One region of the Spirosoma pulveris genome, then DNA from elsewhere that is predicted to be linked to it. Evidence: riboswitches for the same ligand, from Rfam matches in the RefSeq annotation. Region 1 holds a riboswitch; the other holds the start of a gene.
What was found. A riboswitch is a leader RNA that binds a small molecule or an ion and turns the genes downstream of it on or off. The one in region 1 is predicted to bind thiamine pyrophosphate.
Positions count from the first base shown of each region.

Region 2: another riboswitch for thiamine pyrophosphate. It lies ahead of thiM (hydroxyethylthiazole kinase); the one in region 1 lies ahead of thiS (sulfur carrier protein ThiS).

Region 1 is NZ_BAAGTO010000002.1:692,742-700,835, forward strand. Features, by position in the region: gene ACYVJM_RS11065 (thiamine phosphate synthase) at 1-188, opposite strand, end outside; gene thiC (phosphomethylpyrimidine synthase ThiC) at 246-2,123, opposite strand; gene thiS (sulfur carrier protein ThiS) at 2,126-2,410, opposite strand; TPP riboswitch at 2,453-2,545, opposite strand; gene ACYVJM_RS11080 (putative Ig domain-containing protein) at 2,707-6,732, opposite strand; gene ACYVJM_RS11085 (Gfo/Idh/MocA family protein) at 7,120-8,094, opposite strand, start outside.
Region 2 is NZ_BAAGTO010000002.1:72,313-80,406, forward strand. Features, by position in the region: gene ACYVJM_RS08585 (MbnP family protein) at 1-672, opposite strand, end outside; gene ACYVJM_RS08590 (sugar phosphate isomerase/epimerase family protein) at 845-1,690, opposite strand; gene ACYVJM_RS08595 (DUF1059 domain-containing protein) at 1,970-2,143, shown strand; gene ACYVJM_RS08600 (alpha/beta hydrolase family protein) at 2,258-3,559, opposite strand; TPP riboswitch at 3,671-3,772, shown strand; gene thiM (hydroxyethylthiazole kinase) at 3,819-4,625, shown strand; gene thiE (thiamine phosphate synthase) at 4,622-5,242, shown strand; gene thiD (bifunctional hydroxymethylpyrimidine kinase/phosphomethylpyrimidine kinase) at 5,239-6,045, shown strand; gene tenA (thiaminase II) at 6,052-6,702, shown strand; gene ACYVJM_RS08625 (PID-CTERM protein-sorting domain-containing protein) at 7,187-7,390, shown strand; gene ACYVJM_RS08630 (exosortase/archaeosortase family protein) at 7,524-8,087, shown strand.

The sequences.
Region 1 (8,094 bases):
GGGTTATCATTGAGGATCAGTGTAGCGTTATACTGTCGGCAAACGGCCAGCGTTTCCAGCGCTACGGCCTTCCAGTCGGCATACGCCCGGTTCTTCAACCGGAGCTGAATCCAGTCGGCTCCGGCCCGGCAGGCAAGCTCGGCCTCTTCGGGGCGGGTCGTTATGTAGTGTAGTGAGCTAATCTTCATTGGACAAAGGCGTTAAACCGGTTAACCAGCCTGGCCGATGGCAACCAGGCTGGATACTTATAAATAGAGCTGGTTTCCCTGTTCCGCAAATTCCTTTGCTTTGGTCTGCATTGCCTTTTCGAGCACCTCGTCACTGGCCAGTCCGTTTTGTTCCGCGTAGTCGCGCACATCCTGCGTAATTTTCATGGAGCAGAAGTTCGGGCCGCACATGGAGCAGAAGTGAGCCGTTTTGGCGCCTTCGGCCGGTAAAGTTTCATCGTGAAACTCCCGCGCCGTATCCGGATCAAGGGAGAGGTTGAACTGGTCTTCCCACCGAAATTCGAACCTCGCTTTACTCAGCACATTGTCCCGATACTGAGCGCCGGGGTGTCCCTTTGCCAGATCGGCCGCGTGAGCGGCAATTTTATACGTAATGACACCATCCTTCACGTCTTTTTTGTTAGGCAGGCCCAGGTGTTCTTTGGGCGTAACGTAGCAGAGCATGGCCGTCCCGAACCAGCCGATCATGGCCGCTCCAATAGCCGATGTGATGTGGTCGTATCCGGGAGCAATATCCATAGTGAGGGGGCCAAGCGTGTAGAACGGTGCTTCATCGCAGTGCTGCAACTGCTTGTCCATATTCGCTTTGATCAGGTGCATGGGCACGTGCCCCGGCCCCTCAACCATAACCTGCACATCGTGCTTCCAGGCAATTTTGGTCAGTTCGCCCAGCGTTTCGAGTTCGGCGAACTGAGCGGCATCGTTGGCATCGGCGATCGAGCCGGGGCGTAGTCCATCCCCCAGCGAGAAGGAAACGTCGTAGGCTTTCATGATCGCGCAGATCTCCTCAAAATGCGTGTACAGAAAGTTTTCTTTATGATGCGCCAGGCACCACTTGGCCATGATACTGCCACCGCGCGACACGATTCCCGTAACCCGGCGGGCCGTGAGCGGAATGTAGCGCAGCAGTACCCCGGCATGAATGGTGAAATAATCCACGCCCTGCTCGGCCTGTTCGATGAGCGTATCGCGGAACAACTCCCAGGTCAGCGCTTCGGCTTTGCCATTCACTTTTTCGAGTGCCTGATAAAGCGGTACCGTGCCGACGGGTACGGGACAGTTTCGGATAATCCACTCGCGGGTTTCATGGATATTCTTACCCGTCGATAAATCCATGAGCGTATCGCCACCCCACCGACAACTCCATACGGCTTTCTCTACCTCTTCGTTAATACTCGATGAGACGACCGAGTTGCCGATATTGGTATTGACCTTGACGAGAAAATTACGGCCGATAATCATCGGTTCGCTCTCCGGATGATTGATGTTGGCGGGAATAATGGCCCGCCCGGCCGCTACCTCCTGTCGGACAAATTCGGGTGTGATAAAGTTTTTGGGGGTATTAGCGCCGAAACTGTTGCCCGGATGCTGCTGCCAGAGTGATGACTGGTCGTTGAGCGTATCGATACGCTGGTTTTCCCGAATGGCGATATATTCCATTTCGGGCGTGATGATGCCTTTGCGGGCGTAGTGCAGCTGCGTAACGTTCTGCCCCTCTCTGGCCCGATACGGATACCGTATATGCGCAAATCGCAACGAATCCAGGGTTGAATTAGCCAGTCGCTGGTTCGAATAGTCGGACGAAAAGGCGGTCTGCTGCTCAACATCGCCACGGCCCGCAATCCACGACTCCCGCAGGCGCGGAAGCCCCTGTTCCAGATTGATCTGAACAGCCGGGTCCGTGTAGGGGCCACTCGTATCGTACACCGTTACGGCAGCATTGCACTGCCGCTCCTTTTGATTCCCCACGTGCGAAACGGTATCCGAAAGGCTGATTTCGCGCATGGCCACACGGATGTCGTGGAGCTGACCCGGCACATAAATTTTGCGCGACCCCGTGAGTGGCTGGCGCGTAATCGTTTGCGCCGAAGGTAATTGTTCGGTTTTCTGGCTCATTGTTATCCGCCCTGAGTGGCCTGTAAAATGGTGATTTTCTCGTTTCCCGATAAAACAAACTGGTCCCAGGCAGCGCGGGGAACAATGGCATTGTTGACGGCCACCGCAATGCCTTTCCGGTTAGCGATGGCCAGTTGAGTGAGCAGGGCTCCCAGCGATGCGGAGTCTGCGATTTCGACGGATTGATGGTTGACCGTTAGCGTCATAATCGTGCACAGGTTATGCAGAAAAACAGCTATCGGAGCAACCTGATGAACAAACGAACGGGGGAAACGTAGAACGGCCACAGGCAAATCGTGCGGTTAACCGGCACGAAGCACTGGACGATGGCCTGTATTCTCGCTTTTCCCTCCGCAGGTATTATCCTGTTCAGGTTCAAAGGGTGATCTCTCAGCCCGACTTGGGCACCCCTAAAGCTTTGCTTTTTCAGCGAGGCAAAGGTAGCCCGGAATCAGAACAAATCTTCATATATCAGCAAACTTTATCACCCTGATAGCCGTAACCCCGGCCCCATTACAGAAGAATTCTGTAATGGGGCCGGGGTTACGGCTATTGAGATGAATTTACCGGGAGATCGTCTGCTTTACTGCGCTTTGATGATCTTGTATCGTTTTGTTTCGGCGCCTGTTCCTACCTGGAGCAGGTACACACCCGGCATGAATCCGCTGCTTACGTTAATGACCTCTTCAGGGGCCAGATCGTCCCGCTGTAACACCACCCGACCGTAGCTGTCGTACATCAGCAAAGGCAGTTTGGCCGATGTCTGGCCCTGCACCTGCACTGTAAACGACTCGGTAAAGGGATTTGGATAGTACTTGACCTGTAGGCCGTTCGACTCCTGCGGCTCGGTTGCGCCCAGGCGGCTGCCGGGTGCCTGATTGATTACCGAAAAACTAATCGTTAGCGCCGTACCCGCCGTACCGCCCCCTCCGCTGCCTGTGTAGGGCGTAGCCGTTAGGGTGTATTGGCCCAGGCTGGGCGTCCAGGCATTGTATTTCCCGGCATTATCACCAAACAGGGCGTAGGGTACTACTGACTCGACGAGGGTACTGACCCGGGCACCGGTGAGGTTAAACTTTACACTGCCTACCAGGCCAGGGTTGGTATTGGCCCGGATGTTCAGGTTACGTGTAGGCAGGGTAGCCAGGTTGAGCTGCTCACCCGGAGCAAGCACTTTAATTTCCTGCTGGTTATCGGCATTCATTACGCTCAGGCTCACCACGGCCTGTTGGGCAACAAGTGCCGGATTGACCGTGAGTTTGAAATCACCGGAAGCCTGCCCGCCCCGCCCATCGCTGGCGGTTACTCTGATCGTGAAGGAGCCACTGCCGGTGGGCACACCACTAAAGGTACGGCTGGTTGTATTAAAGGCTAACCAGCCGGGCAGTGCCGCCCCACTCGACAAACTGGCGGAGTAGATCAAATTATCGCCATCGGCATCGGTAAAGCTGCCAGCGGGGAAGGTATAGCTCATACTTTGCCCAACCGTACCCACCTGATCAGTCAGCGGACTCGACAATACGGGGGCCGACGAAGTAGAACTGGTTGATGTGCCGGCGTAAAAACGCAGGCGCTGGACATCGATGGTCCGCTCGTAGTTTCGACCGGAACTCCAGAAGAATAAGCGAATGGTTTTAGGGTTCGTCACATTACCGTTGCTATCGAAAGCAGGCACCGTAACGGGTGCATAATCGCGGTATTTTACGGTCAGCAATCCGCCGGACATGCTTATCTCAATAGGGTCAGACGTGGTGCCTGTAGACGTTGTGGGGTTAAAATACTCCGACTGCGCCATAACCTGCCGATTGGCCATTAACCGTACGGGCGTGTTGGTTTCACCGAAAAATACCTGATTAAAAATTCGACTCAGTACTTTCCCGTTACTATCCAATATCTCAAAATAACTGCCGCCCGAATCGGACTGCTCCGGTGTGCCATTATTGGGATTGGTTCCGTTGAACGTAATGACGCCTTTCAAAGTCCAACTCGACAGACTGGACGTTGTACCCAGATCACGAGTAACCGTATACGTTGCACCTTCTTTGGAAAAGTTGGCGTATATATCAGGACTGCTGAATCGGTCGTAACTCATGATATTGGTTTTGACCGTCCATTTGTCGTTATACGAATTATTAAAATCAGTAGTCGGATTCCGTTTCCATCCGGCGGTATTATCGGCAACTACTCCATGGACCGGCAGGCCACTCAACAGATCGACGCCCCCTAATACGGACGGTTCATCACCATAGCCATACGTGCCCAGATCCTGTAAGCTAATGGTTTGTTCCTGAATAGTATTAAGCCCGTCTATCCGCCACCGGTGTATACCCGACCAACCTGCTTCTTCGGCGTGGTAGAGGTAAACGTTACCATCCGGCCCCTTAACGACTGTACCGTAATACACATTACCAGCCATGCCGGGTACGGCCCCCCCATCGGGTGCTTCAATCCGGGCTTCCGGACCCGTTTTTCCAAATATACCGATCAGCAGGCCGTTATCGTAGACATGCTGCCATTTGTTGACCTGGCTATTTTTCCAGAACTCACCGTGGTAATTCCAGAAGATATTCCGCTCAAAAACGCTAATGTCCCCACCGCCGTACTCGACGTGGTTCCCCACATCATAGGCCCCATCGTTCGGATACGCTCCCAGATAGTCGACCGATGTAGCGTGGGCTGTTTTCCATAACCACTTGTTGTCATTAACCCGAATACCACCCAAATGAAACCCGCCCCCTCTGGCTCCGTCGACCTTACCGGCATCGAAGGTAACCATCACATTCGATGTGGTTGTTTCGCCCGTTCGTGACTGCCCACCCTGCCAGGTAATGGGTTCGCCCCCGGTAGATACGGGTGCCGTAGCGTAGGCAACGAGCGGTCCCCAAACGGGATTATTATTCGCGTCAAAGCCCGTTAATGGTCGATTTTTCCAGTTGACGGCGCCTACAGTACCGGAGACGCTAACAGCGGATTGCTTTAGGGAGCCATCGGCGCAGAGGTGATAGGTTAGGGGGTCCGTATCGAAGGCGACGCTGGTCATACGGACGGGACCCGTAGCGGGCAACTCCACAAGTATCCATTTATTGTCGGTGAAGCGACGCAGAAAGCCGTACGTCCGGCCGTTGGACAGGGTCGTTACATCGCGAAAAATATGGGTGATATAGGTGTGGTTGATGGAGATATTTTGGAAATAACTGGCCGGAATCGTAGCGCGCCAGTTCTTCACCAGTGTCCAGCCCGTACCCACAGGCTGGCTGTAATCGATGGCAAATTCCAGGAATTGCCCAAACACACGTCGCGGATTATTCTGGTCTACATAACAACTGTAGTTATTCTGCATATACTGAATCCGGTCAATGAACGAACGGTTGCTGGAATAATGTTGAGAGCGGTAGTTGCCGGAGTCCCCCACCCAGAATGAACCATCTTCATTATACGACAGAAACGTGCTGTTGATACTGCCACTCACATCCGAAAAGTAGAATTTATCATTCGTCACGTTAGGATCTACACTGTAGCCTCCTGGCTGGCCCAACTGCCAAAGAGCTTCGCCTGTTTGGTTATTGAAAGCCTTTACCTGCTGGCTGCCTCCGCCATCGGCCACCAGTAGGGTACTGTTATCGGGTGAAACCGCCAGCGCCATGGGAGATTCTACCCCGGACAGCATCAGTTGCGGATCAGTCAGGGTGCCGTCTGAACGTACGCCGAACTTGCCAACCGTTTTCCCATTGATGACCCACAAATTGTCGTCTCGGTCTATCGCCAAACCGGCGGCATCATTGAAAAACAGATTTTGTATCTGCGCTCCGCTGTTTTTATCGATTACCCGAATCAGGTGATTGGCCTTGTGCGATACAAACAAAAAGCGCCCCCGCTTTTGTACGGCCATCCCCGTTATGGTACCATTAGAGTCGTTGATCACATCGATACATGAGCTGTAGGTATCGCCCATGACCATCTTCACCGCCTGTCCATAGGGAAACTGCCGCTGGGCATTGTCGCTGGTATTGGTGCCATAAACAAACCAGTTTTTGCCGTTATTATAGCCATCGTAGCCTGCCCAATACACGGTTGTGCCATCGGTAGCGACAAACAGGGTCGCCTGGTCTGTACTGCCTTTGCGGGAAAACTCGATCCGCTGCTGAGGGTTACTTACATTGAACTTAGCCTGAGACGGGTGGCCTTCTGCATACCCCACTCCATAATAAACGGAACTACCGGCGGTGGCCATGGACTGAATACGGAGGAAACCCCGCTGAACTGCATTGCCCTGACTTTTACCAAAGGAGGAGTTACCAATAACACCCTCCCAGGTATAGGTTACGTTGTTCGAAATCAGTTTGATGTCGTAAGTAGCTACCGGAGCCGGCTGGCCCTCGTCATCAAGACCATCCCAGTATTTGGTGTACGAGCCAGATGTCATATTGACACCGCTCCAAAGCGTACGCAGGAGAATACCATCTTTGGTAAACACACCGGCACTGGTGCGCTTATTACCAGAGAGCGTGAACGAGAACGGGACAAGACGTTTGGATTGAGCCTGAGCGGGCCTGAGCGGACAAAGGGCAACCGAAAGTGCGAAAAAGAGGAAGAGAAATCTTGAAATCATTATTTACTTAAAGTTAAAATTAGTATACAGTTACGGTTTATCGACCGAAAAATAAATATTTTTTAATAGATGATTGTTATAGATTACGTATAAATGTTAGAGTTATTTGTAAGTTTCTAATAATCAGTAGATAAGTACAATTTTAAATTGTTTTATTTTTTTTTCAGGACACACAAACGGTGATTTGAGAACGTTTATTGATTATTCGGTATACCAGCTACTAACCGATTAATAAATAAACAAACAAGGTGCAATATAAAAGGTACTTTAAACACTAAATAGTAGCGTTATAAGTACCCTTTATATTGCACCTTGTAACAAAAAAAACGAATCAGTAAAGTAACGCGTACGGATAGCGTCTGTCAGGCATTACGCACCCCTATACGTTTAGACTTTAGGCTCCCACCCTTTCTCGTACTCACGTCCCCAGAGTTTCTGAGCCTCTTTGTCGTCCAGAATATGACCGTTTTTCGGGTCAATCTTCAGATCCCGGCCAACGCGCCAGGCAATGTTTCCCAACTGCATGGCCACCACACTTTTGTAACCCAGTTCGACATCGCAGTTAGGGCGACGGTTGTTCTTGATCGCGTCCAGGAAGTCGGCTACGTGCAAACTATCCATGCCTAGGCTGGGACTGGCCGTGTTACGTCCCTGCATGTCGCTTTCGGCTACGGCAGGTTTAACATCTTTCACCAGTTTGCCGTCCAGGTCATAGACTTTGTAGCTGTCCCCGCCCGTGTCCAGACTACCATTTTCACCATAAAAAATAATACCCCGATCCAGCCCTTCGATTTTCCGCCCGTTGGAGCTTCTGGACTCCCACATCAGCGACACCCGATTCGGATAATCCATGATGACGATCTGTGTGTCGGGCGTTTGCCAGTCATCTTTAAACTCGTACCGGCCGCCAACGGAGCTAACCCGTGTTGGAAAATCGACGCCAAGTCCCCAGCGGGCCACATCGACCTCGTGAGTGCCGTTATTGAGGGCTTCTCCGGTGCCCCAGTGCCAGAACCAGTGCCAGTCGTAGTGAATCAGGCCTTCCTGATACGGAACCCGTGGTGCAGGCCCCTGCCATAAGTCATAATCGAGCCAGGAGGGCACTGTACCCGGTTTGAGGTTAGTCGCTTTGCGTTTGTTGGTATACCATGTTTTGGCGAGATAGACCCGGCCAATGATGCCTTTGTGCAATTCTTCGATGCCCTGCGTTAAAGTAGGTGCCGAACGCCGTTGAGCGCCCATCTGAACCACCCGGTTGTATTTACGGGCGGCAGCTATAGCCATCTCGCCTTCCCGTGGATTATGGCTCAACGGCTTCTCCACGTACACATGCTTACCGGCCTGGCACCCCATAATGGCCAG
Region 2 (8,094 bases), 620 kb from region 1:
GAATATCTTCAGCGCATCCGTTTTCAGCCCTATCGTCGGCGTAGAACCGGCCTCAACACGGGCAGCGGTACCCGCAAAGGGCAGTGAAACGGTACGTATATTGTTTATCTTGACGTTAGCCCGCCCAAAGCCGCCTATGTGGTAAAAAAAGGCATTATTCTGGGCAGCTGGTGCTACAGCCGATGTACCTTCTATCTTCATAAAAATGTAGCCTGAGTTCCAGTCCCAGTACATACCATTGTTCAGCGCTGGATCAAGTATACCGGTCCGTTTACTAATGTCGGCCATGCTGCGAGCACTATCGACTCCTACAACAAAGGTTACTCGTGTATAATTACCCGCCGGAATGTTCGACAGCGTAATGGTTTGAGAAGCTGGTTTTTCTTCCTGTATTAGAAAATAGCTGCTATCCTGGGGCACCACAAATTCGCTGCCATCGTCCTTCTGAAGCCGGATGTTGCTCACGAAATAGTTGAATTTGGTCACCGAGAACGATTCTCCGGCAGCATTCTGATAAGTACCTGCGCTAAGTTTAAGGTCCGATGTACCCACAACGTTATCGAAGGCTATCCGCATTCGTCCCGTTGGGGCCACCTCTGTCTCATGACAGGAAACAACGGCCAATCCCAATACCAAAGTAGCCAATAAACTAGCTGTAATCGTCCATTTCATAGCGTTTGCAGTGCAATCTGTACGTTCAATAACCGACAGGTACCCTGATTGCTAACGAAATCATTTCCAAAATAATACAGAAACAAAGATTAAATATAGGCTTCCTCAAGCATAAACGCCAGTGGGTGTCTACTTCAGACACCCACTGGCGTTTATGCTTGACTTCTTTCGCTTATAAGCTTTTCAGGTACGTCAAACTCTGTGGCACCTGCTGCTCGGCGGCTTTGCTTTCGTCTTCGATATACAGGTGAGCGATGGACGACTTATTAACGGCTTTTAGAACGGCGGGCCAGTCGATCTGGCCGGTACCCAACACCACCGACTGCTCATTGGCCATACTGCCTTTATCACTCTTTGCCACGCCTTTCTCCACATCTTTCAGGTGAATAAGCCGGAACCGCTTCGGGTACTTCAGCAGAAGCGCGGCCGGGTCCTGACCGGGTAAGTAGGTCCAGGTAACATCCATCTCATACCCAACATATTCGGGGTTGGTTTTGGCCACCAGGTAATCGAACAGCGTTCCGTTCTCATAGGGCTGAAATTCAAAGCCGTGGTTGTGGTAGCAGAACATGATACCCTGGTCGTGGGCCTGTTTGCCAAACCGGTTGAATACTTCAGCCGCCTGCTGCATCATCTCCAGCGTTGCTGCCGTTTTATGCGGTATCGAACCAATACGAACGTATTTAACACCCAGTGCTTTTGCATTTTGCAGAATGGAATCCGGCTTATTGGCAATGGCATCGTAGCTCACGCCATAGCTGCTGCAGGTAAGCCCGCGCTGGTCGAGCAGGGCGCGTAGTTCGGGAGCGGTTTTTCCGAACAGGCTGGAGAACTCAATATCGGTGATGCCCCAGGCTTTCACTTTATCCAGCGTACCAGGAACGTCTTTCGAAAAACTCTCGCGCAGGGTGTATGATACCATACCCGGTGTTTTCTTCACGAGTTTACCAAACGACTGGGCCTGGCTGGTCAGGCTGCCCACCAGCATTAACATCAAAAATGGAATTGTGCGTTTCATGTAGGGTTTAACGAAGAATGATAACTGAGCGCATCGAGCGAATTACGTCCCGTTTGCCAGGCTATTGCAGCTGGATAACTCACCTATAAGGACGATCTGTCAGCCTTTCTACTTTAAGATGCTGTTTCCGTTCCATATCAACAGAGCCATGACAGCCGCTCAGTAACCAACTGAAACTGTTCATTGACCATTTGCTCAATAGTTGAATTTTGGCATGAGCAAACCAATTAACTTACTGATTAATAGACGAAATCAGGTTCACTAAAACTCACTTAGTTCATGAAAACATTACACTGTAGAGATGCCGGTTTTGATTGCGAGGCCGTTGTGCGGGCCAATACCGACGAGGAAGTACTGGCACAGGCCGCCGAACATGCTCAGCAGGTTCATGGCGTAACGGTGACACCTGAACTAGCGGCTGACATAAAAAACCTGATTCACGACGAAGCGTAAACGTAGTTTTATAAAAAAGTCATAAACCCCAGTGCCACGATTTAAACAGGTTTGCCTCGTGCATTTCTCCGTTTACGCCGTGGCACTGGGGCTTATGACTTTCGTTATTGATGCCTACGGCTTCGCATGACGCATCTCCAGGCCGACCGACGTACGGGGTTTGAAGCCCGTCCACGGCCCGGTGGCGTCAGTTTCGGGCAGGTCGAGGAATTTAGCGTAATCCATTTTCTTCAGATGGATTCCCAGAAAAGCCGTTACAAAGTGCTGGTTGATGTTATTGATCCGGTGTTCATTCCAGGCGGGTTCGGCATAATGGCCATACTCATCGGCCGATACGCCGGGCTGTAACGTAGCGGCAGGCGGTGGATTGGGCGCCACATTGTGCCGGGCATTGACGTAGGTTAGCATGTAACGATCAGCGTTGACGGCTCCGTCATAAATGGCTTTTATACCCTTCTCATAACCCGATACATCATCTTTACTACCCGCCACGAACAGCGTCGGCAAGGTCAGACCGGCCAATCCTTTGGCATCCCACATGCCCCGTTCCATACCCCAGGGCGCGAAAGCAACGACAGCCTTGATGCGGGGATCAAGGGATGCTTTATAGGCTGGCGAATCCATAGCACGGGCTTCCAGAGCCGTACTTCCCTGCGCTAATTGGCCAAACTGCTTAACCGCCTGCGGACTAAACCCGGCCCCCGTAACGTTAAGCACACCATAGCCGCCCATCGAATAACCGATCAGAGCGGTGTTATTGGCGTTGAGCAATCCTGCCAGAAACATGTTGCTGCTTTTGGCACTCAGCCTGGCCATTTCGTTCAGTACAAACAGATCATCGAGCGGTCGATTTAGCAGCGTACTCTGAAATCCGGCCAAATCGCTGTAGGTCGATTCGGCGTGATCGATAGCGACAACAACATAACCTTTCGAGGCCAGATTCTCGGTCAGATACGTGAGCAGCAAGCGGGAACCGGGATAGCCGTGGGAAACGATGACCAGTGGATAGGCCCCTTCGCTGGGGTCTGGTTCAGCATCGCGGCTGGCCCGACCGGCAAATGTAAAGGGAACGAGTGGTCGCTTGGGATCATTGGACCGACCTAAAACGGATTCGTACATGACCAGGGCCGATTTATTGGCCGGAAGTCGGGCCGGATACCAGACATCGAGCGTCAGCGTACGGTCATACAGCGGACTTTTACCATCTTTCGGGTGCAGCACATCGACCTGATCTTTGTGCACGAGTTTCATCGTCCGCACGCCAACAGCATAGGTTCCCCGAGCGGCCAATTCGGGGGCGTTGGGCAGCAGGTCGCCGTTGACGAAGGTATTGCCGGGGGTTTGAGCAACGGTTGGCCAGGCGGTTCCCAGCGTAGCGAGTAGCAGGAATAAGTAACGAATAGACGTCGATTTCACAGATTCTGGGGAGTAGGAATGTAAGCTGTAAAGCTATCTCAAACTTTCTAAAGTCAGGAGGCAGTTTTACATTTTTTACAATTTCGTAATTCATTATCTTCTACCTTTGCGATACAACTTTAGGGGTGTCAGTACCAAACCGGTCTGACTGAGAGGATACCCTCATTACCTGATGCAGCTTATACTGCCGTAGGGAAAAGTTACCGAGAAGCGCCCCGCTCTCCTAAAGTTGCTGCTTATTGACTCTTTCGACAGCAACATGATTCCATCTGCTCAATCCATCTGGACCGACGTCGAGCGTATTCGCACGCAGGCCCCGCTTGTCCATAATATTACCAACTTCGTTGTCATGAACAATACAGCCAACGCCCTGCTGGCGTTAGGTGCTTCGCCCGCTATGGTTCATGCCCCCGAAGAAGTAGAAGATTTCGTATCCATTTCGAGTGCACTGGTCGTCAACATCGGCACGCTCGACGCTACGTTCGTGGCAGGTATGCGGCTGGCGATGCGTCAGGCAAAGGCATTGGGCAAACCCATCGTTTTCGACCCGGTTGGCGTTGGCGCAACGCGCTACCGCAACCAGGTTAGTGAAGAACTGCTGGCGCTGGCCGCACCCGATGTAATTCGGGGAAACGCGTCTGAGATTATGGCGCTGGCTGGCCTGAACGCCCAAACAAAAGGTGTCGACAGCCTGTATGGCTCCGAAGCCGCCGTAGACGCGGCCCGGCGGCTTAGTGCTTTAACTGGTGGTATAGTGGTTATCAGTGGCGAGACCGATTACATCATTCAGGGTGACAAAACGGCCACTATCGGTAACGGCCATGCGCTCATGACCAAAGTGACGGGTATGGGCTGCACCGCTACGGCGCTGACGGGTGCCTTTGCCGCTGTCAATCCCGATTACTTTCAGGCTGCTACCCACGCCATGGCCGTCATGGGCATTGCTGGCGAACTGGCCGTTGAAATAAAAGCAGCTCCCGGCAGCCTGCAACTTAATTTCCTCGACGCGCTTTATGAACTGACCGAAGCCGCTATAACGGCCCGTCTTCAACTGACCCACGCGTGAACGGACTCTATTTAGTGACCGACAGCGGCATTGCGCAGCAGGCGGGCCATACGTTACCCTTCGTGGTCGAAGAAGCCTGCCGGGCGGGGGTCCGCTGGGTGCAGTTACGGGAAAAAGAACTGTCGACCCGCGCCTTTCTGGAACTGGGCATTGCGCTAAAACAAATTACGCAAGCCTACGGGGCAAAACTCATTATCAACGACCGGGTCGACATCGCTTTGGCTGTCGATGCAGATGGCGTTCACGTCGGGCAGGACGATATGCCCTATGACCTTGTCCGGTCACTCATTGGGCCCAACAAGATCATAGGTTTGTCGATCAATAGTATGGCTGAACTGGAAGCCGCCCAGGGTGCTGATCTGGATTACCTCGGCATCGCCACCATTTTCCCGACGGGCACGAAACAGGATACGTCAAGCCTGCTTGGGTTAGATGGACTTCGAGCCATTTGCCAGCAAACCAGCCTGCCCACCTTTGCCATTGGCGGCATCAATGCAATCAATATTCAATCTATTCTTCAGGCCGGTGCTTCGGGGGCTGCTGTGGTGTCAGCCATTTGCGGGCAACCGTCACCGTATGAGGCTAGCCGGGAACTCATTCATCAAACAAACCCATGAAAACATACGCACGCACCCTTACCATTGCCGGGTCGGATAGTGGCGGGGGAGCCGGTATCCAGGCCGACCTCAAAACGTTTGCCGCCCTTGGCTGCTACGGCATGTCGGTGATAACTGCCCTGACGGCCCAAAATACAAAAGCCGTAACAGGCATTATGCCGGTACCACCAGCGTTCATCGCCGAACAGATGAAGGCCGTATTGAGCGACATAGGGGCCGATGCGGTGAAGATTGGCATGCTTCACTCCGCCGAAGTCATTGAACAGGTGGCAAAAACGCTGGTCGAGTTTGACATTAAAACGATCGTTTTAGACCCCGTTATGGTAGCCAAAAGTGGCGACAAACTGTTGCAGGACGAAGCCGTCGACGCGCTCAAGACCCATCTGTTACCCATCGCATCTGTCATTACCCCCAACCTGCCCGAAGCCAGTGTGCTGCTGGGTTATCCGGTTGAGACAATGGCCGATATGCAACAGGCCGCCGTTAACCTGGCAACACTCTGCCCGGGGGCTATTCTGGTGAAAGGAGGCCACTTGACAACCGACGAAAGCACCGATCTACTCTATGTATCAACAACCGAACAGCATTCGTTTCCGACAACAAGAATCCAAACGGGCAACTCGCACGGAACGGGCTGTACCCTATCGTCGGCCATTGCCGCCGGCTTGGCCAAAGGGCTGTCGGTGGTGGATGCCGTTACCGAAGCCAAAGCTTATTTAACGGGTGCGCTTGCGGCTGGCGCTGATTACAAACTGGGGCATGGACATGGCCCCGTTCATCACTTCTTTAACGTTTGGCAGTAAAATCCCATGACCTTCACCGACCAGCTCTGGCAGGACATCAGTCCTATCTATACATCCATACTCGAACACGGCTTCGTAAATGAATTAATGGCGGGTAACTTGCCCTCGCCCACGTTTCAGTACTACATCCAGCAGGACGCGCTCTACCTGACGGATTTTAGCCGAGCGTTGAATCAACTGGCCGCGCGGGCTACCACGCCAGATGATATGCTGACCTTTACCCAATTTGCGCAGAATGCCATTCTCGTTGAGCGCGCACTGCACGAGACCTATTTTGCGCTCTACGACATACAGCCCGGAATGGAGAAGATGCCTGCCTGTTTTGCCTACACAAATTATTTACTGGCAACGACCTCCTCTCAACCAATCGCCGTTGGCGCGGCTGCTGTGCTACCCTGCTTCTGGATTTACCGGCAGGTGGGCAAACACATCTACGAGCGGGCCATTCAGGAAAATCCCTACCGAAGCTGGATCGACACCTACGCGGGCGACGCCTTCGACCAGTCGGTGAATCAGATGCTGGCCCTGACGGATGCATACGCCGAAACAGCGGGCAATCAGGAGCGGGCTAGCATGCGGGAAGCTTTTCGGGTATCAAGCCGACTGGAATGGTATTTCTGGAATGATGCCTACACGCAAACTCGCTGGCTGGTATAAGCCCTTCCAATGCGTTCAAACACACAGTAAAAACCATTTACTCTATCATTACGTATGAAATATAGACAAACAAATATACTTATATAGATTTTCTTGCTTATATAATCATTAGTAAAGCTAAATATTGGCTATTCAATAATTTTTTTACAAAATCTTCCGGTTACACTATTTTTAACAAAAAAGCCAAAATCAACACACTATTCCTCTCTATACATACCTATTTACCAGAAGCACATCATATTTATAAACCATAACGAGATTTGATAAACTTTTTCTAATCTACTTAGCTGATATTATCAACTACTAGTTAGTGAACGAATCCTACAACTCCTTGTCAGTCAGTCAGATTTTCTTGTTAGTCATATAAATTCATTCTAGTTTTAAGTATTGCAACCAACATTTATCAGGCTGATAACTTATGATTTAGCTTGTTGAAATAAGTTGGTCATTTGGTGCTTTTTTTTAATTACAACCAGTTACCTGTATGAAAAAACCATATGTCATGCTGCTAGGGCTTTTGATTGGCTCTTTTGCTAGCTTACCTACGAATGCTCAAGTGAGTGAGCCTAATCGTCGGCCGGTAAATGCACCGCTGGATGGTGGCTTAAGTATCTTACTGGCTGCCGGAGCTGCTGTCGGTTTGAAAAAGGCTCATCAAAAACGGAAAGAAGCCCGCTCCATGCGTTAACCGGACAAAAAAGAGTTAGTTCTTGTAGTGCGTAAGCGGGACTTACCCGAATTAAACGAGTTGTGTAGCCGGTTTTGGAAATCAGTTTCCAAATCGGCTACACATCTTATTTTACAGCTTAACTAATCCAGTCATGAATGATCGTTTGCTTAACTATGTGGATGTAGGCTATGTGGTCAAACTCATTTTAGTTTTCACTTCGCTTTACTACTTCAACATAGTTTACTGGGGACTTACCGATCCCCTAAACCAGTACAGTTATGTTCTGGATCATTACCTGAATTATATCAGCTGGTTTCAGCAGTCAATTCTGTATACGGCTCACCTGCTTACCCGCCTGGCTGGTTTGCTTACCTTCGTAGACCCACCTCAACTAATCCGAACGGCCTCCGGGGCTTCGGTAATCATTTCCTTTGAGTGCTTAGGGCTTGGTGTATCCAGCTTTTGGACCGCTTATGTCATTGCAAATTCCGGCACCTGGCAAAAAAAGTCAGCCTGGCTCCTGGGAGGGATCGCGCTGATCTGGTTTGTCAACTGCTGCCGGATTGCTTTACTCCTGTTTGCTCTGGATAAAAACTGGCCCGAGAGCCACTACATCGACCATCATGATCTTTTCAACGTAGCCGCGTATGTCATTATCCTCACGCTGATGTACTTCCATAGCCGGCAACCCAGCCGGAAGATCAGTCTGGAGTAACCTTGAA